Regions from separate parts of the Variovorax sp. BGA-UO-ETr-C22 genome, predicted to be linked through region 4. Evidence: predicted binding sites of a transcription regulator. Region 4 holds the regulator's gene; each other region holds the start of a gene.
What was found. The regulator LexA, encoded in region 4, represses DNA repair genes until DNA is damaged. The targets are predictions, from matches to a motif close to ACTGTATNNNNATACAGT.
Positions count from the first base shown of each region.

Region 1: AC57B8_RS30600 (PA0069 family radical SAM protein) is a predicted target of LexA. The motif match lies at 5,191-5,208, and genes of this name have one in related genera.
Region 2: AC57B8_RS11830 (ATP-dependent helicase) is a predicted target of LexA. The motif match lies at 3,667-3,684, and genes of this name have one in related genera.
Region 3: imuA (translesion DNA synthesis-associated protein ImuA) is a predicted target of LexA. The motif match lies at 1,977-1,994, and genes of this name have one in related genera.

Region 1 is NZ_JCAQPA010000011.1:2,241,948-2,248,987, reverse strand. It holds gene AC57B8_RS30640 (Rieske 2Fe-2S domain-containing protein) at 1-259, shown strand, start outside; gene AC57B8_RS30635 (phosphoribosyltransferase) at 343-975, shown strand; gene AC57B8_RS30630 (DOPA 4,5-dioxygenase family protein) at 972-1,319, opposite strand; gene AC57B8_RS30625 (DUF4166 domain-containing protein) at 1,327-1,944, opposite strand; gene AC57B8_RS30620 (SRPBCC family protein) at 1,941-2,981, opposite strand; gene AC57B8_RS30615 (SAM-dependent methyltransferase) at 3,012-3,956, opposite strand; gene AC57B8_RS30610 (thiol-disulfide oxidoreductase DCC family protein) at 4,009-4,440, opposite strand; gene AC57B8_RS30605 (GbsR/MarR family transcriptional regulator) at 4,510-5,112, opposite strand; gene AC57B8_RS30600 (PA0069 family radical SAM protein) at 5,247-6,341, shown strand; gene AC57B8_RS30595 (gluconokinase) at 6,429-6,938, shown strand.
Region 2 is NZ_JCAQPA010000009.1:483,911-490,950, forward strand. It holds gene AC57B8_RS11810 (ABC transporter substrate-binding protein) at 1-888, shown strand, start outside; gene AC57B8_RS11815 (5'-methylthioadenosine/adenosylhomocysteine nucleosidase) at 892-1,665, shown strand; gene AC57B8_RS11820 (YoaK family protein) at 1,675-2,427, opposite strand; gene corA (magnesium/cobalt transporter CorA) at 2,485-3,471, opposite strand; gene AC57B8_RS11830 (ATP-dependent helicase) at 3,697-5,814, shown strand; gene hpf (ribosome hibernation-promoting factor, HPF/YfiA family) at 6,135-6,464, shown strand; gene AC57B8_RS11840 (PTS sugar transporter subunit IIA) at 6,657-7,040, shown strand, end outside.
Region 3 is NZ_JCAQPA010000011.1:1,693,154-1,700,193, reverse strand. It holds gene AC57B8_RS27995 (alpha/beta fold hydrolase) at 1-757, shown strand, start outside; gene AC57B8_RS27990 (ABC transporter substrate-binding protein) at 770-1,897, opposite strand; gene imuA (translesion DNA synthesis-associated protein ImuA) at 2,009-2,806, shown strand; gene AC57B8_RS27980 (Y-family DNA polymerase) at 2,775-4,118, shown strand; gene AC57B8_RS27975 (error-prone DNA polymerase) at 4,111-7,040, shown strand, end outside.
Region 4 is NZ_JCAQPA010000011.1:1,319,956-1,326,995, forward strand. It holds gene AC57B8_RS26220 (MotA/TolQ/ExbB proton channel family protein) at 1-558, shown strand, start outside; gene AC57B8_RS26225 (ExbD/TolR family protein) at 704-1,129, shown strand; gene lpxK (tetraacyldisaccharide 4'-kinase) at 1,130-2,125, shown strand; gene AC57B8_RS26235 (Trm112 family protein) at 2,106-2,288, shown strand; gene kdsB (3-deoxy-manno-octulosonate cytidylyltransferase) at 2,285-3,058, shown strand; gene adk (adenylate kinase) at 3,194-3,850, shown strand; gene AC57B8_RS26250 (asparaginase) at 3,881-4,867, opposite strand; gene lexA (transcriptional repressor LexA) at 4,941-5,624, shown strand; gene AC57B8_RS26260 (hypothetical protein) at 5,766-6,149, shown strand; gene AC57B8_RS26265 (D-2-hydroxyacid dehydrogenase family protein) at 6,308-7,040, shown strand, end outside.

The sequences.
Region 1 (7,040 bases), 920 kb from region 4:
CGACCCCGGGAAGAACCGCGACGTGTTCCTGCCCTCGGCCTGCCGCGACGAGATGCTGCACGGCCTGCCGCGCGAGGAACTGGCCGCGCATCCGCTGCTGGGGCCGTACCTGAAGGACTTCTTCGGGCAGGCCGGGCAGCCCGACGATGTGCGCGCGGCGTATGAGCAGGCCATCGGGCAGAAGGTCGAAGGGGCGCAGTTCTTCAAGGTCCACGGCGGCGCATCGGACACCGAGGTGGAAACGCAAGAGGCTGCGTAACGCACGCCGCGATCCGGGTCTTTGCGCCGGGGCTCGCCTCGACGCGAACGGCGTGTGAACATCCCGTGTCGGGAGCACACGCCGTGAAGTTTCGTGATCGCGCACAGGCCGGCCGCCAGCTCGCTGCGTTGTTGCGGCGAAGGGGCGGCTTTGCGGACGCTGTGGTGCTGGCGCTGCCGCGCGGCGGCGTGCCGGTGGCCTTCGAGGTGGCCCGCGCGCTGCGCTTGCCGCTCGATGTGCTGGTGGTGCGCAAGCTGGGCCTGCCCGAACAGCCCGAGTACGCCTTCGGCGCGCTCGCGGGCGATGGCGTGCCCGAGATCGACGAACACTTGGTGCGCACGCTGGACCTGCGTCCTTCGGAGATCGATGCCGTGGTGCGTGCTGAACTCGCCGAGTTGGCACGCCGCACGCAGGTCTATCGCGGTGATCGCCCGGCGTGCGAGGTGCAAGGCCGCACGGTGCTCGTGATCGACGACGGACTCGCCACCGGTGCCACCATGCGCGCGGCCGTTCGCGGGCTGCGGCGGCAGAACGCCGGCAGCGTCATCGCCGCCGTGCCCGTGGCGTCGCCCGAGGCCTGCGAGGCCTTGCAGCGCGAAGCCGACGACGTGTTGTGCGTGCGCTGCCCGACGGTGTTCCGGGCGGTCGGCGCCTGGTATGAAGATTTCTCGCAGACGACGGATGACGAGGTCTGCGCGCTGCTGGCGCAGGCCTAGCGCCTGAACATCCGCAGGTCGAGCGCGCTCTCTTCGCCCAGCCACATCGCATGGGCTGTGTGGTCCGCGAAGTCGTCGCCGGTCACGCCGTGCACGAACACGTCGAGGCCGTTGCGGTTGGCGTCGAGCCAGCCGATGACTTCGTCGAACTCGGCGGCGTCGAAGGCGAGCTGGCAACTCCAGTGCGGGTGCGGGCCGACGAGGCGTTCGTGCACGCGGCCCACCACCACCATCAGCTCGCGGCCGGCGCGCTCGCTGAGCTCGCGCGCCTGCGCCAGCGTGGCGGGGGCGAAGTAGATGTGGGCGTGGTACTGGGCGTAGAGGTTTTCGGGGCGGCGCGGCATGGTGGGCTCATTGTGAACCGAGGCGGAAGCGTCCGCTGTAGCGAAACACATCGCCGAACCAGCGGTGGCGTAGCAGCATCTTCATCGTGAAGTTGTCGGGGTCGGACGGATCGGGCCGTTCCTCGACGTAGGCGGTGCCGAGCAAGAGGCCCAGCGGCAGCGGAATGCGCAGCCCCGCGAGGCGCCAGATGTAGCCCCTGTCGCGGAACACGAGCGCGCCGTCTTCCGCGCTCACCGCCAGGCGCATGCCGATGCCGAAGCGCACGTATTCGATCACCTCGCTGCCTTGCGCCGCGTCGTGTTCCATGTGCGAACGGAAATGAAAAGGCGGCCTGCTCGGAAAGTGGAAGACGCGGTCCCAGTAGAGGTGGGCGTTGCCGGGGCGGCAGCGGTAGTGCACCTCGATCGGCACCTGGGTACCCTGGTGCGGAACCAGCGCGCCGAACAGCCGGCCGAAGGGCATCAGCAGCGCGGCCCAGGGGGCGTGCCAGACCTCGCTCATCGCGCCGCGCACGCAGACGTAGTCGTCGGAGAACGGCGCCATCGTGTAGTGCCGGCGAATCACGTCGCCGAGCTGGCCCCACGCGGGGCCGAGCGCCTGCTGGAAGACGGGTGGCGCGCTCATCCCGCGACCGCCTGGGTGGCTTCGCTGCGCGCCTTGTAGAAGCGCAGGATGTTCTCGGAGGCGTCGCCAAGCAGGAACTGCATGACCGGGTCCGCATACCAGTTGAAGCGCGTGCTCAGCCGCCACGACACCGCGACGCGCAGCTCGGTGCCACCGTCGCGCGGGGTCAGGGTGTAGGTCGCGTCGCGCAGGTCGAAATACTGGCCGCCGATCATCACGTGGTCGTCGAGCGCGCCGGCGGGGAAGGAGTCGGGCGTGAAGCGGAAGCGCCACTTCAGCAGGCGGTTCGGCTGCCACTCGGTGACGACCTCTTCGAAATGCACGTTCTTCTGCCATTGCACCTGGCGCACGCGGCCCTCGGGCGTGTCGACAGTCACGCCCGACACCGGCATCGGCACGCCGACGCGGTAGGCCCACGCGTCGCCGACTTCGCTGGGGCGGATGTCGCGCGCGGCGTTGAGCTCGTGCCACACACGTTCGGCCGGCGCTGCGATGAAGAGGGTGCGCGAGGTGTTCGAGAACTGGTCCGGGTTGGGCCATTGCGGCTCGATGCCGCCGAGCAACAGCGGCACCAGGGCGACGCTGTACAGCGCGGGCTTCGGCCAGTTGGTGATGCGGCACACGATGCCCATGGCCAGCCCGCCGACGCTGCCCATCACCGCGAACAGCGGCACGATGAAGGCGGCGCAGATGATGCCCTCGATGAACACCATCAGCGTGCCGCCGACGAACAGCGCGGTGGCCACCCACGGCGCCCAGAGGTAGTAGCCCCAGCTGCGTCGCTCGATGCGCTCGGCCAGGTACACCGTGACCGCGCCGCACGCCGCGGGCGCGAAGTAGACGAAGGAGCCCAGCATGGCCGAGAAGGGCTGGCCGGGGCCGCCGCTGAAGACGAGGCGCAGCACGAGCGCCAGCGCCGCGCCGGCGAACATGGGCCAGAACCAGCCGAAGGGCATGCCGTGCACGGGCTTGGGGGCCGGCACGTCGTCGTTGGCCGGCAGGTCGGCGAGTTTGCTTTCTTCGGGCTCGGTGCGCATGGAAATCTCTTCTCCTCTTTTTGTGATGTCTCAGCTGGCGCTGCGCCGGGCCGTCACCATGGCGTAGTCGAAGTCGCGCCAGAACATGCCCAGCGCGAGCGCGCAGTAGCTGGCCACGATGTGCTTGCGGCGCCAGGGGCTGAGCTTGCCGCGCGCCTTCCAGAGTTCGGCCAGCGTGAAGCGCGTGGCCAGCACGGGGATGTGCAGCGCGCTCGGTGCCACGCGCCAGCGCAGCGAGGTGAACGCGATGTCCTCGAAGCCGTGCGCGCGCAGCGCGGCCGTGAAGTCGTCGCGCACCGCCAGCGTGGGCACGGCCCAGCTGTCGGCCCACAGGCGGTGCAGCCAGCCCGCGAGCCGGCCCGGCCGGCGGCGCAGCAGGAAGCCGTCGACCACCACCAGCCGCGCGCCGGGCTTGAGCAGCCGCGCGGCCTCGCGCACGAAGTCGGCCTTGGCGGTGCCCTCGGCATAACAGGCGCTTTCGAGCGCCCAGGCACCGTCGGCCTGGGCGGCAGGCAGGCCGGTGCGGGTGTAGTCGGCCTCGACGTGCGCGACGCGGTCGGCCACGCCGGCGCGGGCGTCGAGCCGCGCGGCGATGCCGTTCTGCACCGGCACGTTGGTCACCGTGACCGCATGCAGCGCGGGGTCGTCGCCGACCAGCGTGCGCGAGGTGGCGCCGGCGCCGCAACCCAGGTCGAGCACGCAGCGCGGGCCGGTGGTGGCGGTGGTGTCGAGCCGCAGTGCGCGCCCGACGGTGCGGTTCATCTCGATCAGCATGCCCTCGCGCCGCAGCGGGTTCAGGCCCAGGCGCCAGAAGCCGAAGTGCATGTTGTAGCTGGGGCTCCAGGCGCGGTAGTCGTCGGCGACCTCGGTGAAATAGTCCTGCGTGTCCTCGCGGCTCACGTGGCCTTCGACGGCAGGCGGCGCGGGCCGCGCGGTGCCGGGCAGGCGGAAGTCGGGCTGGAAGACGTCGGGCATCGAAAACTCCTTCGGACGTGAGCGGGTGGGGTGTGACAGCGTGAGTGGTTTTTTAGAGCTTGCAGTGGTCGTCGGCGCAGGTGGCTGGCGCGATCGCACCGTGCCCCGCGAGCCGCAGGACCAGCCAGCGCGGCAGCCGGTAGCGGTTGCGGGCCAGCACTGCATACGCGCGGTCGGCCAGCCGGCCGACCACCGGCAGGTCGAGCACCGCGCCACCGGCCGGCAGGCCCACCGCGGCGCGGCAGGCGCGGATGGCGTCGACGCCCACGCGCAGTTGGCCTGCGGCATCGACCGCGTGCAGCGAGCGCATCAGCGCCTCGCGCGGCGCCGGGCCGTCCGCGAAACCGATGGGCGAGCAGTCGACCAGGCGCAGCCGCTTCGCGCTGTCGCGCGCCTGCATGGCGCCCATCTCGGCCGTGCACAGCGGGCAGGTGGCGTCGAAATAGACCGTGAGCGGGTAGGTGGCGGGGGCGAAGCGGGTCATGGTGCTTTTGGTTCTCGATATTTCAGTCAAAACAGAAATAGAAAGGCAAAAAAAAGGACGCGGCCTTTCTCAGATCATGGGCAGGCTGGCGTGGTGCGCGTCGGGGTCGTCGCCCTTGCCGGCGCCAGGAGGGGCGGGGGGCGGTGGGCTGTCGCCGCGCACGAACTTCTGCACGCTGGCGCCGAGCGTGAGCACCTTGTCGAGCGTGCCGGGCGACAGCCGCAGCATCTCGTCGGCCCAGGTGGCGAGCTTGGTCATGAGGTCCATGGTGGAGCGGATGCGGTCTTGCGCATCGGGCGGCTCCTTCTGGAAATCGGGGCTGGAAACGATCTCGCGCAGCACGCGGATGGTGGGGTCGAACTCGCGCTCCTTGCGCTCGCGCACCACGGTGCGGAACAGCTCCCACACGTCGACGCTGGTCTCGAAGTAGTCGCGCCGGTCGCCCAGCGTGTGGGTGACGCGCACGAGGTTCCAGGCCTGCAGTTCCTTCAGGCTGTTGCTGACGTTGGAGCGGGCCACGCCCAGCGTTTCCGACAACTCTTCGGCGTGCATCGGCTTGCCGTGCGCGAAGAGCAGGGCGTGGATCTGCGAGACCGTGCGGTTCACGCCCCACATGGAGCCCATCTCGCCCCAGTGCAGGACGAACTTGCGTTGAATGTCGGTGAGTTCCATGGCGTCGAGTTTAGGAATTCCTGAATTTCTGTCAAGACAGAAATAAAAAACTGTGCATGTCGGGATCAAAAGTGAAATACTGTATGAATAAACAGTTGTTCGACTTGTTTCCTGATTCCTTCCAAGGACTCGCCATGCCCGCCGCCCAGGTTCCCATCCACATCATCAAGGGCCGAGGCGCGGCCACGCGGCTCGCGCACCGGTTCTCCAAAGACGCACGCGACGCCTTCGACGACGGCTGGGGCACGCTGGAAGACGGCGAAGCCGAGGCCGCCGGACTGCTGCCGCTGGCCACCGAGGTGCGCTTCGAGGACGTGAAGTCGGTGCTCAGCAGCAACGAGTCGCCCGACATCCCCTTCGATCGCTCGCTCAACCCGTACCGCGGCTGCGAGCACGGCTGCATCTACTGCTTTGCGCGGCCCACGCACAGCTACCTGAACCTGTCGCCCGGTCTCGACTTCGAGACCAAGCTGATCGCCAAGCGCAACCTCGTCGAGGTGCTGCGCGCCGAACTCGGGCGCAAGGGCTACCGCCCCAGCAACCTCGCCATCGGCACCGCCACCGACTGCTACCAGCCCATCGAGCGCGAGCTGCGGCTCACGCGCGGCGTGATCGAGCTGCTGAGCGAGGTGCGGCATCCGTTCGCGCTGGTCACCAAGTCGAGCGCGGTCGAGCGCGACCTCGACCTGATCGCGCCCATGGCCGCCGACCGGCTCGCGGCGGTGTACGTCACCGTGACCACGCTCGACGGCGAGCTGGCGCGCAAGCTCGAGCCGCGCGCCGCCGCGCCGCACCGGCGGCTGCGCACCATCCGCACCCTGGCCGAGGCCGGCGTGCCGGTGGGCGTGAGCGTGGCGCCGCAGATTCCGTTCATCACCGAAGACATGGAGCAGGTGCTCGAAGCCGCCTGGGAGGCCGGCGCGCGCAGCGCCTTCTACACCGTGGTGCGCTTGCCGTGGGAGGTGGCGCCGCTCTTCAAGGAATGGCTCGAGCTGCATTACCCGCAGCGCGCCGAGCGCGTGATGGCGCGCATCCACGAGATGCGCGGCGGCAAGGACTACGACGCCGACTTCGCCACGCGCATGAAGGGCAGCGGCCTGTGGGCCGATCTGATCCACCAGCGCTTCCAGAAAGCGACACACCGGCTGGGCTTCAACCGCGAGCGGATCGCGCTGGACACCGGCGCGTTCCGCCCGCCCGGCGCCGCGGGGCAGGGCAGCCTGTTCTGAACAGGGCGCAGACGCGGTAGATTCGTGGCCGTGCCGGCCTCGGCACGCATTCGGCATCGGCTGCTTCAAACAAGGTCAAGAGCGCGCATGAACAGGGTCTGGCTCGTGGTGATGGGGGTTTCGGGCTGCGGCAAGTCCAGCATGGGCGCGGCGCTGGCCACGGCGTTCGGGCTGCCGCTGATCGAGGGCGACGACCACCATCCGCCCGCCAACGTCGACAAGATGAGCCGCGGCATCGCGCTCACCGACGCCGACCGCGCCGGCTGGCTGGCCACGCTGGGCCGCGCCCTGGCCGACGCGCCGCAGGGCGCCGTCATGACCTGCTCCGCGCTCAAGCGCAGCTACCGCGACCAGTTGCGCGCCGCCGCGCCGGGCCTGCGCTTCGTGTTCATGCAGATCGACCGCGCCGAAGCCGAGCGCCGCGTGGCCGCGCGCGCGGGCGCCGGGCTGCACATGTTCCCGGCCAGCCTCGTGGCCAACCAGTTCGCCACGCTCGAATCGCCGGTGGGCGAGGCCGGCGTGTTGGCGGTGGATGCGACGGCGCCGCTGGCGCAGTCGGTCGGCGTGGTGCGCGACTGGCTGGCCGACGCCGGCTGAGTCGCATCACCTGAAGAGGTGGCGAGCGGGCATTCACCAGAAACACCGCGGAACCGGCTTTGCCGGGCCGCTGGTGTTGCCCCCGGTAGGGGGTTGGCGAAG
Region 2 (7,040 bases), on a different contig from region 4:
GTGTTCGCAATCACGCCCGATGCCTCGGTGCGCTGGGCCAAGCTGCAAAAGGGCGAGTGCCACGTCATGCCGTACCCGAATCCGGCCGACCTCGACGCGATCCGCAAGGACCCGAACGTGCAGGTGCTGGAGCAGCCGGGACTGAACGTGGGCTACCTCTCGTACAACACGACGAAGAAGCCCTTCGACGACGTGCGCGTGCGCAAGGCCATCAACATGGCGATCAACAAGAAGGCCATCATCGACGGCGTGTACCTCACGACCGGCGTGGCCGCGAAGAACCCGATTCCGCCGACGCTGTGGTCCTACAACGATGCCGTGAAGGACGACCCGTACGACCCCGAAGCGGCCAAGAAGCTGCTGGCGCAGGCCGGCTTCCCCGACGGCTTCAGCACCGACCTGTGGGCCATGCCGGTGCAGCGCCCGTACAACCCGAACGCCAAGCGCATCGCCGAGCTGATGCAGGCCGACCTGGCCAAGATCAACGTCAAGGCCGAGATCAAGAGCTTCGAGTGGGGCGAGTACCGCAAGCGCCTGCAGGCCGGCGAGCACCAGATGGGCATGCTGGGCTGGACCGGCGACAACGGCGACCCGGACAACTTCATGTACACGCTGCTGGGCTGCGCCTCGGCCAAGTCGGCCAGCGGCAGCAACATCTCGAAGTTCTGCTACCAGCCGTATGAAGACCTCGTGGTGAAGGCCAAGAGCGCGACCAAGCAGTCGGAGCGCGATGCGCTCTACAAGAAGGCGCAGGTCATCTTCAAGGAGCAGGCGCCGTGGTTCACCATCGCGCATGCGGTGCAGCTGAAGCCGGTGCGCAAGGAGGTCGTCGACTTCAAATTGAGCCCGTTCGGCCGCCACACGTTCTACGGCGTGGACATCAAGTAAGCCATGGCCGCTGCGCCCATCGCCATCGTCGCGGCCATGCACGAGGAGCTGAGCGCGCTCCTCGCGCGCATGCCCGACGAGCAGCGCATGCGCATCGCCGGCCGCGACTTCTGGGTCGGTCACCTGCAGGGCCAGCCCGTGGTCGCGGTGCTGTCGCGCATCGGCAAGGTCGCGGCGGCGGTCACGGCCACGGTGCTGCTCGAGCGCTTCGGCGTGCGGGCGATCGTGTTCACGGGCGTGGCGGGCGGGCTGGCACCGGGCGTGAATGTCGGCGACGTGGTCGTGGCGACCGAGCTGCTGCAGCACGACATGGACGCCTCGCCGATCTTTCCGAAGTACGAGGTGCCGCTGATGGGGCGTTCGCGCTTCGCGGCCGATGCGGCCATCGGCGATGCGCTGGCGGCGGTGGCCGAAAGCACGCTGCGCGATCCGGTGGGCCTGGTGGGGCAGAAGGCGGTCGATGAGTTCCATCTGCGTTCACCGAAAGTGCATCGCGGCCTGCTGATCAGCGGCGACCGCTTCGTGTCGACCACCGCGGAGTGTGGGGCCCTGCAGCGTTCGCTGCCCGACGCGCTCGCGGTCGAGATGGAAGGCGCTGCGATGGCGCAGGCCTGCCACGACTACGGCGTGCCCTTCGCGGCGCTGCGGACCATCTCGGACCGCGCCGACGATGCCGCGCACGGCGACTTCACGCGCTTCGTGGCCGAGGTGGCGAGCCGCTACAGCCTCGCGCTCGTCGACGCCTGGCTCGCCTCCCTGCCGCGCGACGCGGCCTGAAGCACCTGCCTACGGTGCGAGCCGGCGCAGTTGCGGCAGGTCGCGCAGCAGCGGCGGGATCGACAGCGCCAGCAGCAGCGCGGCCAGCGGCACGACGCAGATGAAGCCCACGTGCTTGAAGCCCAGCGCGCCCACGGCGCCGCCGAGCACGAACATGGCGACCAGCCCGCCGCAGCGGCGCAGTCGGCTGCGGTCGTGGCGCACCGGCAGCGGCGTGGACGGCGCGCGCCGGTTCCAGTAGAGCATCTTGCCCAGCTCGATCCCCACGTCGGTGATGTTGCCGGTCATGTGGGTGGTGCGCGTGCTGCCGCCCGAGGTCTTCGATGCCACGGCGTTCTGCAGGCCCATGATGAACGACAGCAGCAGCACCGTGAGCGGCACCGCGAACGGCGTGGCCCAGGTCAGCGTGATGGCGCCGGCGAGCCCGAACGGGAACATCAGCGCGGCCTCCAGCAGCAGCGGCAGCGCATACACGCCATGCAGCCGGTGCTGCCGCGCCCAGTTCACCAACACCGCGCAGGCCGCGGCGCCGCTCACGAACGCCAGGATCGCGCCCAGCGCGTTCAGCAGCAGCGTGAGGTTGCCCAGCACCATGCCGTCCGCCAGCTGCGAGGCGAAGCCGGTCATGTGCGAGGTGTACATGTGCAGCACGAGGAAACCGCCCGCATTGATGGCGCCGGCGTTGAAGGCCAGCAGCAGTCCGAGCGCGGTGTTCGTCGACGGCGCGCGGTGGCGGTTGGTGAGAAAACGAAGTCTGCGCACGGGGGCTCTCCAGGTCAGCTGCCTGCCGACAGCCACTCTAGCACCCGATGCGCGGCGTTACTTGAGCCAGCCGCGCCGGCGGAAGTACCACATCGGCACCAGCGCGCTCGCTGCCATCAGCGCGATGGCGTAGGGGTAGCCCATGGCCCAGTCGAGTTCGGGCATGAACTTGAAGTTCATGCCGTAGATGCTCGCGATCAGCGTGGGCGGCAGCAGCGCGACGCTGGCCACCGAGAAGATCTTGATGGTCTTGTTCTGGTTGATGTTGATGAAACCGACGGTCGCATCCATCAGGAAGTTGATCTTGTCGAAGAGGAAGGCCGTGTGGTTGTCCAGCGATTCGATGTCGCGCAGGATCTGGCGCGCCTCCTCGAACTGCTCGGCGTTGAGCATCTTGCTGCGCATCATGAAGCTCACGGCGCGGCGCGTGTCCATCACGTTGCGGCGGATGCGGCCGTTCAAGTCTTCCTGCCGTGCGATGGCGCCGAGCACCTCGCCGGCCAGCTCGTCGCTGACGTTGCCCGACAGCACCTTCTTGCCCGCCACCTCGAGCTCGTCGTAGATGTTCTCCAGCGTGTCGGCCGAGTATTCGGCGTCGGCGTCGAAGAGCTTGAGCATCACTTCCTTCGCGTCTTCGATCAGCCCCGGCGCGCGGCGTGCGCGCATGCGCAGCAGGCGGAACACGGGCACGTCTTCGTCGTGGATCGAGAACAGCACGCCGCGGCTGCGCAGGTCGGTGTTGTGCTGGTTGAGGATGAAGGCGACGCGCACCGTGCGCGGGTCTTCGTCGTCGTCGATCAAGAAGTCGGAGCGGATGTGCAGCTCGCCGTTGTCTTCCTCGTAGAAGCGCGCCGACTCCTCGATGTCCTCGTCCATCGCGTCTTCGGGAATCGAGAGGCCGTAGTACTGCTTGATCCAGCGCTTTTCCTCGAGCGTGGGCGACTCGAGGTCGACCCAGATCGGCTGGAACTTGGAGAGCTCTTCGAGCGACTCGATCTCTTCCTGGACGAGGCGGCCGTTGGCGAGCGTAAAGATGTTGAGCATGGGCTCACTCCCGGGGGTGACTGAACGATGGGCGAGGGCGGGGCGCTTTCAATTCCCGCGGACCCGGCGTCAGTACATCACGCGCAGCGTCGCCAGGGAGTTGAAAGCTGCCGAGACGGGGCGGTTTCCAAGGGGAGTCTCCGGTTGCAGCGAGGCGCGATTATGTCACCGGCCACAGGGCGACAAGGCACTCGAACTGGACGGACATACAGTAAAGTCGTGCCCATGCAGACCCCTGCGTCCCCCGTTCTTTCCACCCCCCCGAAGACGCAAGCCGAGCGCCTGGCCGCGGCGCTCGCCGCGCTCAACGACGACCAGCGCGCGGCGGTCGAGCACGGCGTGGGCGCAGCGGTCGGCGCCGACCACCGGCCGCTGCTCGTGATCGCCGGTGCCGGCTCGGGCAAGACCAGCACGCTGGCGCACCGCGTGGCGCACCTGATCGCGGACGGGGTCGATCCGCAGCGCCTGCTGCTGCTCACCTTCTCGCGCCGCGCCGCGCAGGAAATGGAGCGCCGCGCGGGCCAGGTGCTGGCGCGCGTGCTGGGCCTGAAGTCGGAGCGCCCGCCGGCGCTGCCCTGGGCCGGCACCTTCCACGGCATCGGCGCGCGGCTGCTGCGCGAGTACGCCGCGCAGATCGGGCTGGACGAGAACTTCACCATCCACGACCGCGGCGACGCCGAAGACCTCATGGGGCTGGTGCGGCATGAGCTGGGCCTGTCGTCCACGGTCAACCGCTTCCCGCGCAAGGGCACCTGCCTGTCGATCTACTCGCGCTGCGTGAACACGCGCGCGCCGCTGGCCGTTGTGCTGAAAGACAGCTTTCCCTGGTGCGCCGAGTGGGAGGCCCAGCTCAAGACGCTGTTCGGCGCCTACGTCGAGGCCAAGCAGCAGCAGAACGTGCTCGACTACGACGACCTCTTGCTCTACTGGGCCGAGATGGTCGCCGAGCCCGCGCTGGCCGCGCACGTCGGCGCGCGCTTCGACCACGTGCTGGTCGACGAGTACCAGGACACCAACCTGCTGCAGGCCGAGATCCTGCGCGCGATGAAGCCCGACGGGCGCGGCGTGACGGTGGTGGGCGACGACGCGCAGTCGATCTACTCGTTCCGCGGCGCCACGGTGCGCAACATCCTCGACTTTCCGTCGCAGTTCTCGCAAGAGGCGCGCATCGTCACGCTGGAGCGCAACTACCGCTCGACGCAGCCGATCCTCGACGTGTCGAACCGCGTCATCGCGCAGGCCGCCGAGCGGCACGCCAAGACGCTGTGGACCGACAAGCCCTCGGCCGGCAAGCCGGTGCTGGTGCTCGTGCCCGACGAGGCCGGGCAGGCACGCTGGGTGGCCGACAAGATCCTGGCGCACCGCGAGGGCGGGCTGGCGCTGAAGTCGCAGGCGGTGCTGTTTCGCACTTCGTCGCACAGCGCGGCGCTGGAGCTGGAGCTGGCGCGGCGCAACATCCCGTTCGTGAAGTTCGGCGGGCTCAAGTTCCTCGAGGCCTCGCACGTGAAGGACCTGCTCGCCGTGCTGCGTTTCGCGCAGAATCCGCGCGGGCGCATGGCGGGCTTCCGGGTCACGCAGCTCATTCCCGGCGTGGGGCCGGCCACCGGCACGCGCCTGCTCGACGCGATGGACCAGGCGGGCGACCCGGCCGCGGCGGTGCGCGACTTCGTGCCGCCGTCGGCCGCGCGTGAACAGTGGGCCGACTTCGCCCAGGCCTACGCCGCCTTGCGCGCGCCGTCGCTGCAGTGGCCGGCCGACGTGGAGGTGGCCATGCAGTGGTACCAGCCGCACCTGGAGCGGCTGTACGAAGACACCTCGGGCGTGCGACGCGCCGACGTCGAGCAGCTGGCGCGGCTGGCGGCCGGCTATGGCTCGCGCGAGCGCTTTCTCACCGAGCTCACGCTCGACCCGCCCGAAGCCACCAGCGACCGGCCCGGCCCGCCCTCACTCGACGAGGACTACCTGATCCTGTCGACCATCCATTCGGCCAAGGGGCAGGAGTGGAACTCGGTGCACGTCATCAACGTGGTCGACGGCTGCATGCCGGCCGACGTGGCGCAGGGCGCGCATGAGCTGGAAGAAGAACGGCGCCTGCTCTACGTGGCGATGACGCGGGCCCGCGACCACCTGCACCTGGTGATGCCGCAGCGCTTCCACATCACGCAGCAGGCGGCGCGCGGCGACCGGCACCTGTACGCCAACCGCACCCGCTTCATCACGGAGTCCGACCTGGCGGGCTTCGAGCTGCAGACCTGGCCGCCGCCGCCGGTGCTGCCGCCCGCTGTGCCGCCGCCGGCGGCGGTGATCGACCTGCGCAACCGCATGCGCGCCGCCTGGCGCTGAACGGGCCGGCCCTTCGGGCGGGAGGGGCACTGCGCGCTGCACATGGAAACACTTGCTTCCAATGTGCCGCAACGGCATGCCACTGCACGGGGGCAGCTATGGAATCAATAGCGGATTAGGGCATGCAATACACCGGCTCGTCACTCGGGCAAGCCCCGGTATTGCAATACCGTGACAGCTTGGGCATAGTGAATCCGACCGCCCCCTTTCTTCATCTCCCTTCCTCTTCCCCCTCTCTCCCAACCTCACCTGTTTCGCCGGCCACGCTTCATCCCGGAGCGCGGTCATTTCCCCAACCGTCAATTCTCAGGAGGTCATTCATGAATTTGACGATCAGCGGTCATCACCTCGACGTCACACCTGCCTTGCGCACCTACGTCACGAGCAAGCTGGACCGGATCACGCGACATTTCGACCAGGTGGTCGATGTCAAGGTGATCCTCACGGTGGAAAAGCAGAAGGAAAAGGAACGCCGCCAAAGGGCGGAGTGCAACATTCACGTCAAGGGCAATGACATGTTCGCGGAATCGAGCCACGCTGATCTGTACGCCGCGGTTGATGAGCTGGTCGACAAGCTCGACCGCCAGGTGGTCCGCCACAAGGATCGCCTGCAGGACCACCATCACGTGGCGCCCAAGCGCGTGATGTAAACGCCGGGCCCCGCGCCCCGCATCTCAGGCCGCCTTCGGGCGGCCTTTTGTTTGTCCGACCACATTGGTGGGGCTTTGCAAGGGCCTCCAGAGGAAGCGACGCCTCACGGCAACACATGTAGACGAAAGTAATTAGGGGGACTGGGGGTTTTTACCGAGGAGGTGCATAATCGCCCCCGCTCTGACCCCACCATGAATCGCCTCGCGTCCATCCTGCCGCCCGCTCAAGTGCTCGTGAGCGTTGACGCCACCAGCAAGAAACGTGCTTTCGAAGAAGCCGGCCTGCTGTTCGAGAGCCTTCACGGTCTGGGCCGTGCCCTCATCACCGACAGCCTGTTCGCGCGCGAGCGCCTCGGCTCCACCGGCCTGGGCCACGGAGTCGCCATTCCACATGGCCGCATCAAGGGCCTCAAGGCGCCGATGGCTGCGGTGTTCCAGCTGGCGAACCCCATCGGCTTCGACGCTCCCGACGAGCAGCCCGTGGCGCTGCTGATCTTCCTGCTGGTGCCCGAAGCGGCCACGCAGAAGCACCTCGAAATCCTGTCCGAAATTGCCGAGTTGCTGAGCGACGCCGGC
Region 3 (7,040 bases), 370 kb from region 4:
CCGCTTCGGCACCGACACGACGCAGCCGCCCATCGTGCTGCTGCACGGCGGCCACGGCAGCTGGATGCACTGGCTGCGCAACGCCGAGGCGCTGTCGGCGCAGCGCACGCTGCTCCTGCCCGACATGCCTGGCTTTCACGATTCCGACGCGCTGCTGCGCGTGGCGCCCGGCGAGGACGCGCTGGTGCCGCTCCTGGCCGCGCTCGGCGGCACGCTCGATGCGCTCATCGGCGCCGGCACGCCCATCGACCTGGGCGGTTTCTCGTTCGGCGGGCTCACTGCCGCGCGCTTCGCGGTGCGGCGCGGCGCGATCCGCCGGCTGGCGCTGATGGGCAGCGGCGGCCACGGCACCTTGCGCCGCATGACGGTCGAGATGATCAACTGGCGCGCTGCCCCCGACCGCGAGACCGAGCGCGCCGCGCTCATGCACAACCTGGGCGCGCTGATGCTGCACGCGCCGGCCGCCATCGACCCGCTGGCCTTCGAGATCCACGACCTCTCGTGCCACGGCACGCGCTTTCGCAGCAAGGAGGTGTCGCTCTCGGGCGGGCTGCAGGCCGCGATCGACGCGCTGGGCGTGCCGACGCTGCTGCTGTGGGGCGAGTTCGACGTCACCGCCGATTCGCGTCCGCTGGTGGCGCAACTGGCCAGCGAAGGCCCGGGCCGCGAAGGCGTGGTGATCGACGGCGCGGGGCACTGGGTGCAGTACGAGCGCGCTGATGAGGTCAACGCGCAGCTGCTGCGCTTCCTGGGCTGAAGCGGTTCAGCCTCAGCGCAGGTAGCGCCCGTCCGCCTTGAGCATCGACAGTTCCGAGAAGGTCAGCCCGCGGTGCTCGCCGGGCCGGTACGACACGGCGATGCCGCCGAGGTCCAGCGTCTTGAACGACTCCAGGCCCTTCTGCAGCGACTCGGGCGTCGGGTTGGCGCCCGCGCGCTTCAGGCCTTCGACCATGACCTTGGCCGTGACGTAGCCCTCCAGGCTGGCGTAGCTGAACTCGGTCATGCCGATCTTCTTCATCGCCGCCTGGTACTCGGCAATCACCGGCATCGCGCTGTTCCACGGATAGGGCACGACCTGCGAGATGACCACGCCGGCCGCGTCCTTCTTGATGTCCTGGAACAGCTTCTGCCCGTTCAGGAAGGAGAACGAATAGAAGGCCGTCTCGCCGCCGGTCGCGCGGTAGGCCGCGATGAATTTCGCCGCCACGTCGTTGGTGGCCGACAGCACCACGGCCTTGGGCTTGAGCTTGGCCAGCTCGGCGGCGCGTTCGGCCGCGTCGGAGCCGTCGTTCTTGATGGCCACGCTGCCGACCATCTTGTCGCCGCGTTCGGCAATGAACTTCTGCGTGCTCTCCATCGCCGAGCGCGCGCCGGGGTTGTCGTTGTGCGCGAAGGCGATGCGCGACAGGCCGATGGTGAACAGGTGGTTCACGATGCGGCTGTATTCCTCGTCAAAGCTGATGCGCACCGGAAAACCGAACTCGCTGAACTTCACCACCGGGCCCGCGCCCGTGTACGGGCCGACGACGGGAATCTTCAGCTCGTTGGCCGCCTTCAGCGCGCCGACCGCCGACGAGGTGCCGATGGGCATCAGCACGCCCACAGCGCCGTCGCGCGCGAAGGTCTTGACGTTCTCGGCGCCCTTGGCGGGGTCGTAGGCGTCGTCGAGCTGGCGCAGCTCGACCGGGCGGCCGTTGACGCCGCCGCTCGCGTTCAGCGCGGTGAACATGGCACGGATGCCCACCAGCGGCTCGGTCGACAGCGATGCGAGCGGGCCGGTCTGCACGTAGGTCTGGCCGATCAGGAGCGGCTTGGCGGGCTGGGCCGAGGCGGGCGCCCCCGCGAAGACGAGGGCGGCGAGGGCCAGAAACCGCAGGTGAATCTTTTTGTGTCTCATGGTCACTAATTGTTAATAAACCGATCTTAAGGCGCGGGCCTTCGCAGGTAAATCGATCGCTGGTTGCGACCTGGGAAATACTGTATAAAAATACAGTTAACAACTGCAATCATGGGCCTCCCTTTCCTCGACTCCTTTTCCACCGCCGCGGGCCGCGGCGTCTGGCACGCCGACGAACTCGGCCTGGCCGACGCGCAGGTCGTGGCCACCGGGCATGCCGCGCTCGACGCCGAGCTGCCCGGCGGCGGCTGGCCCGTGGGCGCGATGACGGAGCTGCTGCAGGCCACGCCCGAGGCCCATGTCTGGCGCCTGCTGCTGCCCGCGCTGGCGCAGGCCGTGGAAGCGCGCGGCGGGCCGGTGGTGCTGGTCGGCGCACCCTACGAACCCTGCGGCACCGCGCTGGCGGCGCAGGGCTTGCCGGTGGAGGCGCTGATGTGCGTGCGCAGCGACGCCCCGGCCGCGCGGCTGTGGGCCTGCGAGCAGGCGCTGCGCTGCGCCGAGATCGCTGCCGTCGTCGCCTGGCTGCCGCAGGCCCGCGTGGGCGAGCTGCGGCGGCTGCAGCTGGCCGCCGCGCAGCACGAGGTGCTGCTGTTCGTGTGCCGGCCCGAGTCGGTGGCGCTCTCGGCCTCGCCCGCGCGTCTGCGCCTGCGCGCCGAGCGCTGCCCGGACGACCCGGCGCAGATCGCGCTGCACCTGCTCAAGCGCCGGGGGCCGCCGCTGGCCGCGCCGGTGCGGGTGCCGGCGCGCAATGCCCGCATGAGCGCGTTGCTGGCCGCCGCCCGCGTGCGGCGCCAGCTGCGCCTGCAGCCGGCCGTGACGCCGGCCGCCGCGCCGTCGGCCACGGTGGTGCGCATCGACGCATGGAAAGGAGGCCCGGATGCACTGGATCGCCTTGCAGTGGTCGTCTGAAACCGAGGACGCCGACGCCCCCGACATGCCCCCGCCCGAAGCCCTGGGCTGGTGGGCGCTGCAGTTCACGCCGCACGTCGCCTGGCAGGACGAGGCGCTGATGCTCGAGGTCTCGGCCTGCGAGCGCCTGTGGGGCGGTCGCGCGCCGCTGATGCGCCAGCTGCTGGCCCTCAACCCCGCGCCCGACGCGCGCATGCGCGGCGCGCAGGGCGCCACCAGCCTGATCGCGCTGGCGCGGCTGCGCCTGTTCGCGCGCAACGAGCACCGGCCCGCCGACGTGCCGGCCGGCCTGCCGCTGGACACGCTGACGGCCGCGCAGGGCCACCTCGACCTGCTCGCGCGCCTGGGCTGCCGCACCTGGGGCGAGGTGGCGGCGCTGCCGCGCGGCGGGCTGGCGCGGCGCTTCGGTGCCGGGCTGCGTGAGGCGCTCGACATCGCCTGGGGCCTGCGCCCCGAAAGCCACGCCTGGCTCACGCTGCCCGACGTGTTCGAGCAGAAGCTCGAACTGCCCGCGCTGGCCGAGACCGGGCCCGAACTCATGTGGTCGGCCAACCGCCTGCTCTCGGCGCTGCAGATCTGGCTGCGCGCCCGCCAGCGCGGCGCGCGCGCGCTCGAGCTGCAGTGGACGCTCGACCTGCGGCGCCTCAACGGCGTGACCCTGCCGCCGCACCAGCAGCTCACCGTGCGCACGGCCGAGCCCACGCAGGACATGGCGCACCTGCGCCGCCTGCTGTCCGAAAAACTCGCGCTCACCACGCTGGCCGCGCCCGCGAGCTGGCTGAAGCTGCGCACGCTCGAAACCGATCCGCTGGCCGGCGCCAGCACGAGCTTCCTGCCCGAAGACAACCGCAAGGGCGACAAGCTGCACGAGATGGTCGAACGGCTCAGCGTGCGGCTCGGCGCCGACCAGGTGGTGGTGCCGCTCGCGCAGGCCGACCACCGGCCCGAGCGCCAGCAGCGGTGGCGGCCCGCGCTGCAAAAAGAGAAAACGCCTGCACCCGACAAGGCCCGCAAGGACGCCGCCTCGCAGCCCGATGCGATCTACCCGCCCTGGCTGCTGCCCGAGCCCTTGCGGCTCGAGATGGACGGCGAGCGCCCGTGCTACTGCGGGCCGCTGCGCAAGCTGGTCGGGCCGCAGCGCGTCGAGGCCGGCTGGTGGGGCGGTGAAGAAGACGGCGGCCAGCCCGCGATGCGCGACTACTACGTGGCCGAAAGCCCCGAGGCCGGCCTGGTGTGGATCTTTCGCGAGCGGCCCGCCACGCGCTTTTCGTCGGGCGAGGTGCGCTGGTACCTGCAAGGCTTCTATGCCTGACCTGAGCGGCAAGGAAGAGCGCAAGCGCCAGCCCGCCAAGGTGCATGTGCTGCCGCAGCGGCTGCGCCCGGCGCCGGGCCTGCCCGGCTATGCCGAGCTGCACTGCCTCACGAACTTCAGCTTCCAGCGCGGCGCGTCGACGCCCGAAGAGGTGGTCGAGCGCGCCTACCACCTCGGCTATGCGGCGCTGGCCATCACCGACGAGTGCTCGGTGGCCGGCATCGTGCGCGCGCATGTCGCGTTGCGCGATCTGCCCGTCAAGCTGGACACCTACGAGCGCGAGCACCCGGACGAACCGCCGATCCCGCGCCACCCCGAATTCCGCCTGCTGTTCGGCAGCGAGTTCCGCTTCGAGCGCTTCAAGCTCGTGGTGATCGCGAACGACACCGAGGGCTGGGGCAACCTCTGCGAGTTCATCACCGCCGCGCGCAACACCGAGCTGCCCAAGGGCGAGTACCGCGTCGATTGGGACACGAGCGACGTCGCCTCGCTGCAGCGCTGCCAGGTGCTTTTCGTGCCGCACCGTCCGCCGGGAGGCATGCCGGATGCGGCCACCGTGCAGGAGGACCTGGCGGCGGCCAGGGCGCTGTACGGCGACAACCTCTGGCTGGCCGTGGCGCTGTTCAACGAACTCGACGACGACCTCTGGCTCGTCACGCTGATGCAGGCGGGCGAGCAGGCCGGCGTGCCGCTGGTCGCGGCCGGCGACGTGCACATGCACGCGCGCGGGCGCAAGCCGCTGCACGACGTGCTCACGGCGGTACGCGAAGGCCGCACGGTGGCCGAGTGCGGCTTCGCGCTGCAGTCGAACGCCGAGCGGCACCTGCGCCAGCGGGTGCGACTGGCCGAGCTGTACCTGCCCGCGATGCTGGCGAACACGCTGGCGGTGGCGCAGCGGTGCCGCTTCGATCCCGAGGTGATCCGCGAGACCTACAAGTACCCGCTGGAAACGCTGGGCAGCAACGAGACGGCGACGCAGACGCTGGCGCGCAAGACGTGGGAAGGGGCGCAAAGGCGCTACCCGAACGGGATTCCTGATGGCGTGCGAGCCCAGGTGCAGAAAGAGCTGGACCTGATCAGGGAGCTTGAATACGAGATGTTCTTCCTCACCGTAGAGAACATCGTCCGCTTTGCGCGCTCACAGAAAATTCTTTGCCAGGGGCGTGGGTCATCGGCCAATTCCGTTGTCTGCTATTGCCTCGAAATCACCGCCATCGACCCCGAAAAAGGCCACCTGCTGTTCGAGCGCTTCCTGAGCCGCCATCGCAAGGAACCGCCCGACATCGACGTCGACTTCGAGCACCAGCGGCGCGAAGAAGTCATCCAGTACATCTACGCAAAGTACGGCCGCGAGCGCGCCGCCATCGCCGCCGTCGTCATCTGCTACCGCTCGCGCAGCGCCTTGCGCGACGTCGGCAAGGCCATCGGCATCGACGAGCGGCTGGTCGACGAATTCGCCAAGGACCACTACTGGTTCGACGACACCGTGCTCGGCGAGCAGCTCGACAAGGCCGCCGCGCGCGTCGGGGTGAAGGAAGACCGGCTCAAGCTGGTGCAATGGATCGAGATGACGCAGCGGCTCAAGGGCTTTCCGCGCCACCTGAGCCAGCACGTCGGCGGCTTCGTGCTCACGCACACCAAGCTCACGCGGCTGGTGCCGGTCGAGAAGGCGTCGATGAAAGACCGCTCGGTCATCCAGTGGGAAAAAGACGACCTCGAGGCCATGGGCATGCTCAAGGTCGACGTGCTCGCGCTGGGCATGCTCAGCGCCATCCGGCGCGGGCTCGACCACATGAACCGCTGGCGGGGCTCGATGATGGAGATGCACCACATCCCCAACGACGACCAGAACGTGTTCGACATGATCTGCGACGCCGACACCATCGGCGTGTTCCAGATCGAGAGCCGGGCGCAGATGTCGATGCTGCCGCGCCTGAAGCCGCGCACTTATGAAGACCTGGTGATCGAGGTCGCGATCGTGCGGCCCGGGCCCATCCAGGGTGGCATGGTGCATCCGTACTTGAAGCAGCGCGAGCGGGTGGCCAAGGGCTTGGCGATCACCTATGAAAAGGAAGCACTCCGTCCGGCCTTGGAGCGCACGCTGGGCATCCCGATCTTCCAGGAGCAGGTGATGCAGATTGCGATGATCGCGGCCGGATTCTCTGCCGACGAAGCCGACCAGCTGCGTCGCGCCATGGCCGCGTGGAAGCGCAAGGGCGGCCTGGGCAAGTTCCACGACAAGCTCGTCAAGGGCATGACCGCCAACGACTACAAGGAAACTTTCGCCGAAGCCATCTTCAAGCAGATCCTCGGCTTCGGCGACTACGGCTTCCCCGAAAGCCACGCCGCGAGCTTCGCGCTGCTGGTCACCATCAGCAGCTGGCTCAAGAACTACGAACCCGCCTGCTTCCTCGCCGCACTGCTCGACTCGCAGCCGATGGGCTTCTACAGCCCCTCGCAGCTGGTGCAGGACGCGCGCCGCCATGGCGTCGAGGTGCGGCCGGTCGACGTCACGTGCAGCGAGATCGACACCACGCTCGAAGCCCGCGCGCCCGATGCACCGCGCATGCCCGCAGGCACCGACACGCGCTACGCCGAGCGCCTGGGCAACGACAACCAGCCTGCCGTGCGGCTGGGCCTGAACCGGGTCCTGAGCCTCAGCGACGCCGGCGCCAAGCGCCTGCTTGCAGCGCGTGCACAAGCGCCTTTCACCAGCACCGAAGACCTGGCCTTGCGCGCCGAACTCGACGGCAAGGACATGGCCGCACTCGCGGCGGCCGATGCATTGATGTCGCTCTCGGGCCATCGGCGCCAGCAGGTGTGGGACGCCACGGCGCAGCATCGCTCGTCGGCCCTGCTCAAGGGCGTGCCGATCCACGAACAGGCGCTGCTGCTGCCCGCCGCGCCCGAGGGCGAAGAGAT
Region 4 (7,040 bases):
GTCATTGAACGTTTCACCAGCCTCAAGACCGTCAAGGTCCTGCCGCCGAAGCTGCTGGACGAGACCATCACCGTGTCGCGCGGCGCGGTTCCCGGCCCCGACGTCGTGACAAAACTGGAAAGCAACTCGATGCTCGGCCAGGTGCTGGCCGCCGGCCTGCGCGCGCTGAACGCCAACCCGCGCTGCACCGAAGAAGACCTGCGCGCCGCCATGGAGGCCTCGGGCCGCACCGTGGCGCACAAGCTTGAACGTTACCTGCCGGCGCTGGCCACCATCGCCTCGGCGGCGCCGCTGCTCGGCCTGCTGGGCACGGTGATCGGCATGATCGAGATCTTCGGCTCGCAGTCGCCCGGCAGCGGTGCCGTCGGTTCGGGCAACCCGGCGCAATTGGCGCACGGCATCTCGATCGCGCTGTACAACACGGCCTTCGGCCTGATCGTGGCCATTCCGACACTGATCTTCTGGCGCTACTTCCGCAGCCGCGTCGACGAGTACCTGCTGAACCTCGAACTCTCGGGCGAGCGCTTCGCGCGCCACTTGAACGCACTTCGCAAATGACGGCCATCGCAGCAACCGACGGCCGTCACACCAGGGACACCGCGGAACCGGCTTCGCCGGGCCGCAGGTGTCGCCCCCGGAAGGGGGTTGGCGTAGCGACACGAAGTGCGCGCAGCCTGGGGGTGAGCCTATGACTCGGGGCCGCATGCAGTTTCGCCACGGCGCGCGCGACGAGCCGGAGATCAACCTGATCCCGTTCATCGACGTGCTGCTGGTCGTGCTGATCTTCCTGATGTTGTCGACCACCTACAGCAAGTTCACCGAGATGCAGCTGCGGCTGCCGACCGCGGACGTCGACGCCCAGCGCGACTACCCGAAAGAGGTGATCGTGGCGGTGTCGGCCGACGGCCGCTACGTGATCAACAAGTCGCCGCTGGCGGACCGCAGCGTCGACACCGTGGCCGCCGCGCTCGGCGCCGCCGCCACCGGCGGCAAGGACAGCGTCGTGATCATCAGCGCCGATGCCGCCAGCCCGCACCAGGCCGTGGTGACGGTGATGGAGGCTGCGCGCCGCGCCGGCCTGATGCAGATCACCTTCGCCGCCCAGTCGACGGCCCAGGCCGGTCACTGAGTGTCGACCAGCGCGCGGCTGCAGGATGCCTGGCTGCGCCGCGGTGCGCTGGCCTGCCTGCTGTGGCCGCTGTCGCAGGTCTACGGCGCCCTCTTCGCGCTGCGGCGCGCCTTCTACCGATGGGGTTGGCAGAAAACCGAGCGTGTGCCGGTTCCCGTGATCGTGGTCGGCAATGTGATCGCGGGTGGTGCCGGCAAGACGCCGGTCGTCATGGCCGTCGTGCGCCATCTTCAGGCGCGTGGCCTGCGGGTGGGGGTGGTGTCGCGTGGTTACGGCCGCCGCACCGAGGACTGCCGTGAAGTCCGGGCCGACAGCGATCCGCAGGACGTCGGCGACGAACCCGCGCTGATCCACCACGCCACCGGCGCGCCCGTCTTCGTGGCCCGGCAGCGCATCGAGGCCGCACGCGCCCTGCTCGAACAACACCCGGCCATGCAGGTCATCGTCAGCGACGACGGCCTGCAGCATCTGGCGCTGGCGCGCGAGATCGAGATCTGCGTGTTCGACGACCGCGGTGTCGGCAACGGCTGGCTGCTGCCCGCCGGCCCCCTGCGCGAGCCGTGGCCGCGTCGCTGCGACCTGCTGCTGCACAGCGGCGAGCGGCCCGCCTTCGCCGATGGCTACACCGCCACCCGCGAACTGGCGCCGTACGCCCTCGCGAAGGACGGCCGGCGCATCCAGCTCGACACGCTCGCCGGCCAGCCCCTGATCGCGCTCGCCGCCATCGCGCGGCCGGAGGCCTTCTTCACGATGCTGCGTGCTCGCGGCCTGACGCTCGCAGACACCCTCGCGCTGCCTGACCACCACGATTTCAGCGGCTGGCAACGACCAGCCGGTCCCGCCCTGCCCCTCGTCTGCACGGAAAAAGACGCCGTCAAGCTCTGGCAGCAGGCGCCCGACGCGCTCGCCGTGCCACTGCACTTCGAACCCTCGCCGGCGTTCTTCGCCGCCCTCGACGCGAAGCTATCATCGCTCGATGGATACCAAGCTGCTTGAACTGCTCGTCTGCCCCGTCACCAAGGGCCCGCTGACCTGGAACGCCGAGAAGCAGGAACTCTGCTCGCGCAGCGCGCGCCTGGCCTACCCGGTGCGCGACGGCATCCCGGTGCTGCTCGAGAACGAGGCCCGCACGCTGTCCGACGAAGAGTTGGGCCTGTGAGCTTCACCGTCCTGGTGCCGGCCCGGCTGGCTTCGACGCGACTTCCCAACAAACCGCTGGCCGATATCGCCGGCCTGCCGATGGTCGTGCGCGTGGCGCAGCGTGCCCGCCAGTCCGGCGCCCTTCGCGTGGTGGTGGCCGGTGATGACGCCTCCATCATCGACGCCTGCAAGGCGCACGGCGTCGAGGCCCTGCTCACCCGCCAGGACCACCCCAGCGGCACCGACCGGCTGGCCGAAGCCTGCGAACAGCTCGGGCTCGACGGCGACGCGATCGTCGTCAATGTGCAGGGCGACGAGCCGCTGATCGACCCCGCGCTGATCGACGCCGTTGCCGCCACGCTGGCCGCTCGCCCGCAGGCCGCGATGAGCACCGCCGTCCACGCGATCGACTCGCTGGCCGACTTCATGAACCCGAACGTGGTGAAGGCCGTGCTCGATGCGCAAGGCCATGCGCTCTATTTCAGCCGCGCGCCGATCCCCTGGTGGCGCGACGGCTCGTCGGGCGGTGCGGCGCCGTCGGTGCTGCCCAGCCCCGCACCGCTGCGCCACATCGGCATCTACGGCTATCGCGCAGGCTTCGTGCGGCAATTCCCGTTGCTGTCGCCCGCCCCTGTCGAAGCCACCGAGGCGCTCGAACAGTTGCGCGCGCTGTGGCACGGACACCGCATCGCAGTGCATGTGAGCGATGTGGCACCGGGCCCCGGGATCGACACGCCCGAAGACCTGGCACGCGTGCGCGCCGTCTTCGCGGCCGGCTCGCCTGCGTGAGCTGCCGGCCGCCCCGAGGGAGACGGCGGCAATTTGTCACGGGGACGCATGCTATCCTCGATGCAATTCCGCCTCGGCGCGCCTGAGGGCGCGCATGGGGCGCGACACAAAATCTAAGAACCTTCCGAGGACACCATGAGACTTATTTTGCTGGGCGCGCCCGGAGCAGGCAAAGGCACGCAAGCGACCTTCATCTGCCAGAAATACGGCATTCCCCAAATCTCCACCGGCGACATGTTGCGCGCCGCGGTCAAGGCAGGCACCCCCCTCGGGCTGCAGGCCAAGACGATCATGGATTCGGGTGCACTGGTCAGCGACGACCTGATCATCAACCTCGTGAAGGAACGCATCGCGCAGCCCGACTGCAACGGCGGTTTCCTGTTCGACGGCTTCCCGCGCACCATTCCGCAGGCCGACGCCATGAAGGCGGCCGGCGTGAAGCTCGACTACGTGCTCGAGATCGACGTGCCCTTCGGCGACATCATCGAACGCATGAGCGGTCGTCGCTCGCACCCGGCCTCGGGCCGCACCTACCACGTCAAGTTCAATCCGCCGAAGGTGGAAGGCAAGGACGACGTGACGGGCGAAGAGCTGATCCAGCGCGAAGACGACAAGGAAGAGACCGTGCGCAAGCGGCTCGACGTCTACAGCCAGCAGACCCGTCCGCTGGTCGACTATTACTCGGCCTGGGCCAAGACCGACCCGGTCGCCGCGCCGAAGTACCGCGCCATCCAGGGCGTGGGCACGGTCGACGAGATCACGCAGCGCGCGCTTGCCGCACTGAACAGCTGATTCAGCGGCTGATTCGTCAGCCCCTTTCTCCTAGCCGCCCTCCGCCTCCGGCAGGGCGGCCACTCCCAAGAGTTCCAGCACCAGCGCGACCCGCGCCTTCACCGGCGTGAGTGTGCCTGCGTCCCGCAGCCCGTCACCGGGTTTCGGCAGGATGCGTCCGTTCGTGCAGCGCGTGGCGCGCAACACCGACACGCCGCCGTCCTGAGCCTTCAGCGCTGCAGCTTCCAGCGCGTGGTGCACGGTGCCGTTGCCGGTCGTGGCCACGACCAGTCCGCGCAAGGGCTCAGCCAACGGGAGCAGCAACGCCTCCACGATCGCACCGCTCGCGCCCGCGTGGCTCATGACGATCTCGACGCGGGGCCACGGCTTCGACACCGCCTCCAGCCGCGCCGCATCGAACGGCGCCCCCTGCGGCCACGCACGAACGCGCCGCACTTCGCCCTCTTCCACGTAGCCGACCGGCCCCGCATCGCCCGACGCGAAGGCATCGAGACGGTAGGTGTGCACCTTCTGCACATCGAGGCCGCCGTGGATCGCGCCCGCACACACCACCGTCACGCCCTGCGCGCCCGGGGTCGAGGCCACCGCGAGCGCGTCGCGCACGTTCTGCGGACCATCGGGCGACAGGGCCGTCGCCGGGCGCATCGCGCAGGTCAGCACCACCGGCTTGGCCGGCGAGAGCACGGCGTGCAGGAAGAAGGCGGTCTCTTCCAGCGTATCGGTACCGTGGGTGACCACGATGCCGGCCACATCAGGCTTCGCCAGCCAGTGCGCGCAGCGCGCGGCCAGCTGGCGCCAGGTGTCGGCGTCCATGTCCTTGCTGTCGAGCTGCGCGACCTGCTCCGCCACCAGCGTCACGCCGGCCGGCGCCTCGATGCCGCCCAGCAGGTCCGCCACGCCCACCTGTCCGGCGGTGTAGCCGATGTTGTCGCCGCTGCTGGCGGCCTTGCCGGCAATGGTGCCGCCGGTGCCCAGCACGACCACGCGGCGCGTCTCGGACGAAGAGGAATGAGTCATGGCTTGTCAACTTTTGAAAACTGGTTAAAAATACAGGTACTGGATATCTAGCCAGTGCCGCAAGGAAACCACTATGCAGTTCGCAGTGAAGCTTACCGCCCGCCAGCAGCAGATCCTGGACCTGATCCAGGGCGCCATCGCACGCACCGGTGCGCCGCCCACGCGCGCCGAAATCGCCAACGAGCTGGGCTTCAAGTCGGCCAACGCCGCCGAGGAGCACCTGCAGGCCCTGGCCCGCAAGGGCGTGATCGAACTCGTCAGTGGCACCTCGCGCGGCATCCGCCTCAAGGGCGATGCGCTGCGCTCGCTCCACGAAACGCGGCACCGCGAAGGCAACCAGTTCTCGCTTTCGCTGCCCGGCATGGCCCAGCTCGCGCTGCCGCTCATCGGCCGCGTCGCGGCAGGTTCGCCCATCCTCGCGCAAGAGCACGTCGACCAGACCTACTACGTCGAGAACACGCTGTTCCAGCGCCAGCCGGACTACCTGCTCAAGGTGCGCGGCATGTCGATGCGCGACGCCGGCATCATGGACGGCGACCTGCTCGCCGTGCAGGCCACGAAGGAAGCGCGCAACGGCCAGATCGTGGTGGCACGCCTGGGCGAAGAAGTCACCGTGAAGCGCCTGAAGCGCAACAAGCAGGTGATCGAGCTGCACGCCGAGAACCCCGACTACCCGACCATCATCGTCCAGCCCGGCGAGCCCTTCGAAATCGAAGGCCTCGCGGTCGGCCTCATCCGCAACACGATGCTGATGTAGGCCCCGGGCCTGCTGCCCACAAGCAGCACCTCATCCGGCCGCGACAGGTGGCGGGCGTATGGCGCGAAGTCGCCATCACCCTGTCGTGGCCGATTCAAGAAATCCTGCCTGTGTTCAACCTCATACTTTTTTGGAGTTCACATGGGAATCGCCCTCCTCGCCATCGCCGACCTCTGGTCACCCCTGCAATCGCTGGCCACCCGCTGGATGCCCGCCCGCCGCCCGTCGCACGGTGACAGCAGCGACGCAGCCGCCGGCCTGCGCTACGTGTCCATCCGCCCCGCTTGCACGGCGCGCCCCGCTGGCGGCTCCGCGCCTGCCAGCTCGCCATCCGCCGCCGCCGCGCCTGCACGCCCGCTGCGTGTGGTCCGCGTGGTCGACCGCCAAGGCACGCAGCGTGGCTGCGCCAACCGGGTCGTGATTTCCGGCCGCATGGCCGACGTGTGCGCCGAACTCGACCGGCTCGCCGCGCTGGAAGCTGCGGAAACCGGGAGCGGCACGCCCCGCCCCAGCCACCTGCACTGAGAAGGTGCAAACGAACCCGCTGTGCCTGTGCGCCCCGCACGCGCACGGCGGATTCACCCCCAACGGTCTGAAACAGGCCTCCCGGGCGCCATTTGGCACGGGGTATCCAAACGTTCACACGTGCGACGTGCCGATGCTGCGAGGCACAATGGCATGCCATGAACATTGTGATCCTCGACGACTACCAGGACGCCGTGCGCAAGCTGCAGTGCGCTGCCAAGCTGGACGCTTACGCCGCCAAGGTCTACACCAACACGGTCAAGGGCATCGGTCAGCTGTCGGTTCGCCTCAAGGATGCGGACGTCATCGTGCTCATCCGCGAGCGCAGCCAGATCTCCCGCCAGCTGATCGAGAAGCTGCCCAAGCTCAAGCTGATTTCCCAGACCGGTCGCGTCGGCGGCCACATCGACGTCACGGCCTGCACCGAACGCGGCGTGGCGGTGGCCGAGGGCTCGGGCTCGCCGCAGGCGCCCGCCGAACTCACCTGGGCGCTGATCATGGCGGCCATGCGCCGCCTGCCGCAGTACATCAGCAACCTCAAGCACGGGGCCTGGCAGCAGTCGGGCCTCAAGTCGGCATCGATGCCGCCGAATTTCGGCGTGGGCTCGGTGCTCAAGGGCAAGACGCTGTGCATCTGGGGCTACGGCCGCATCGGCCAGCTGGTGGCCCGCTACGGGCAGGCCTTCGGCATGCAGGTCGTGATCTGGGGCCGCGAGGCCAGCTGCGCCAAGGCGCGCTCCGACGGCTTCCAGGTGGCGCAGAACCGCCACGAATTCTTTGCCGCCGCCGACGTGCTGTCGGTGCACCTGCGGCTCAACGAGGACACCCAGGGCCTCGTCAAGCTCGAAGACCTCTCGCGCATGAAGCCGACGGCGCTGTTCGTCAACACCT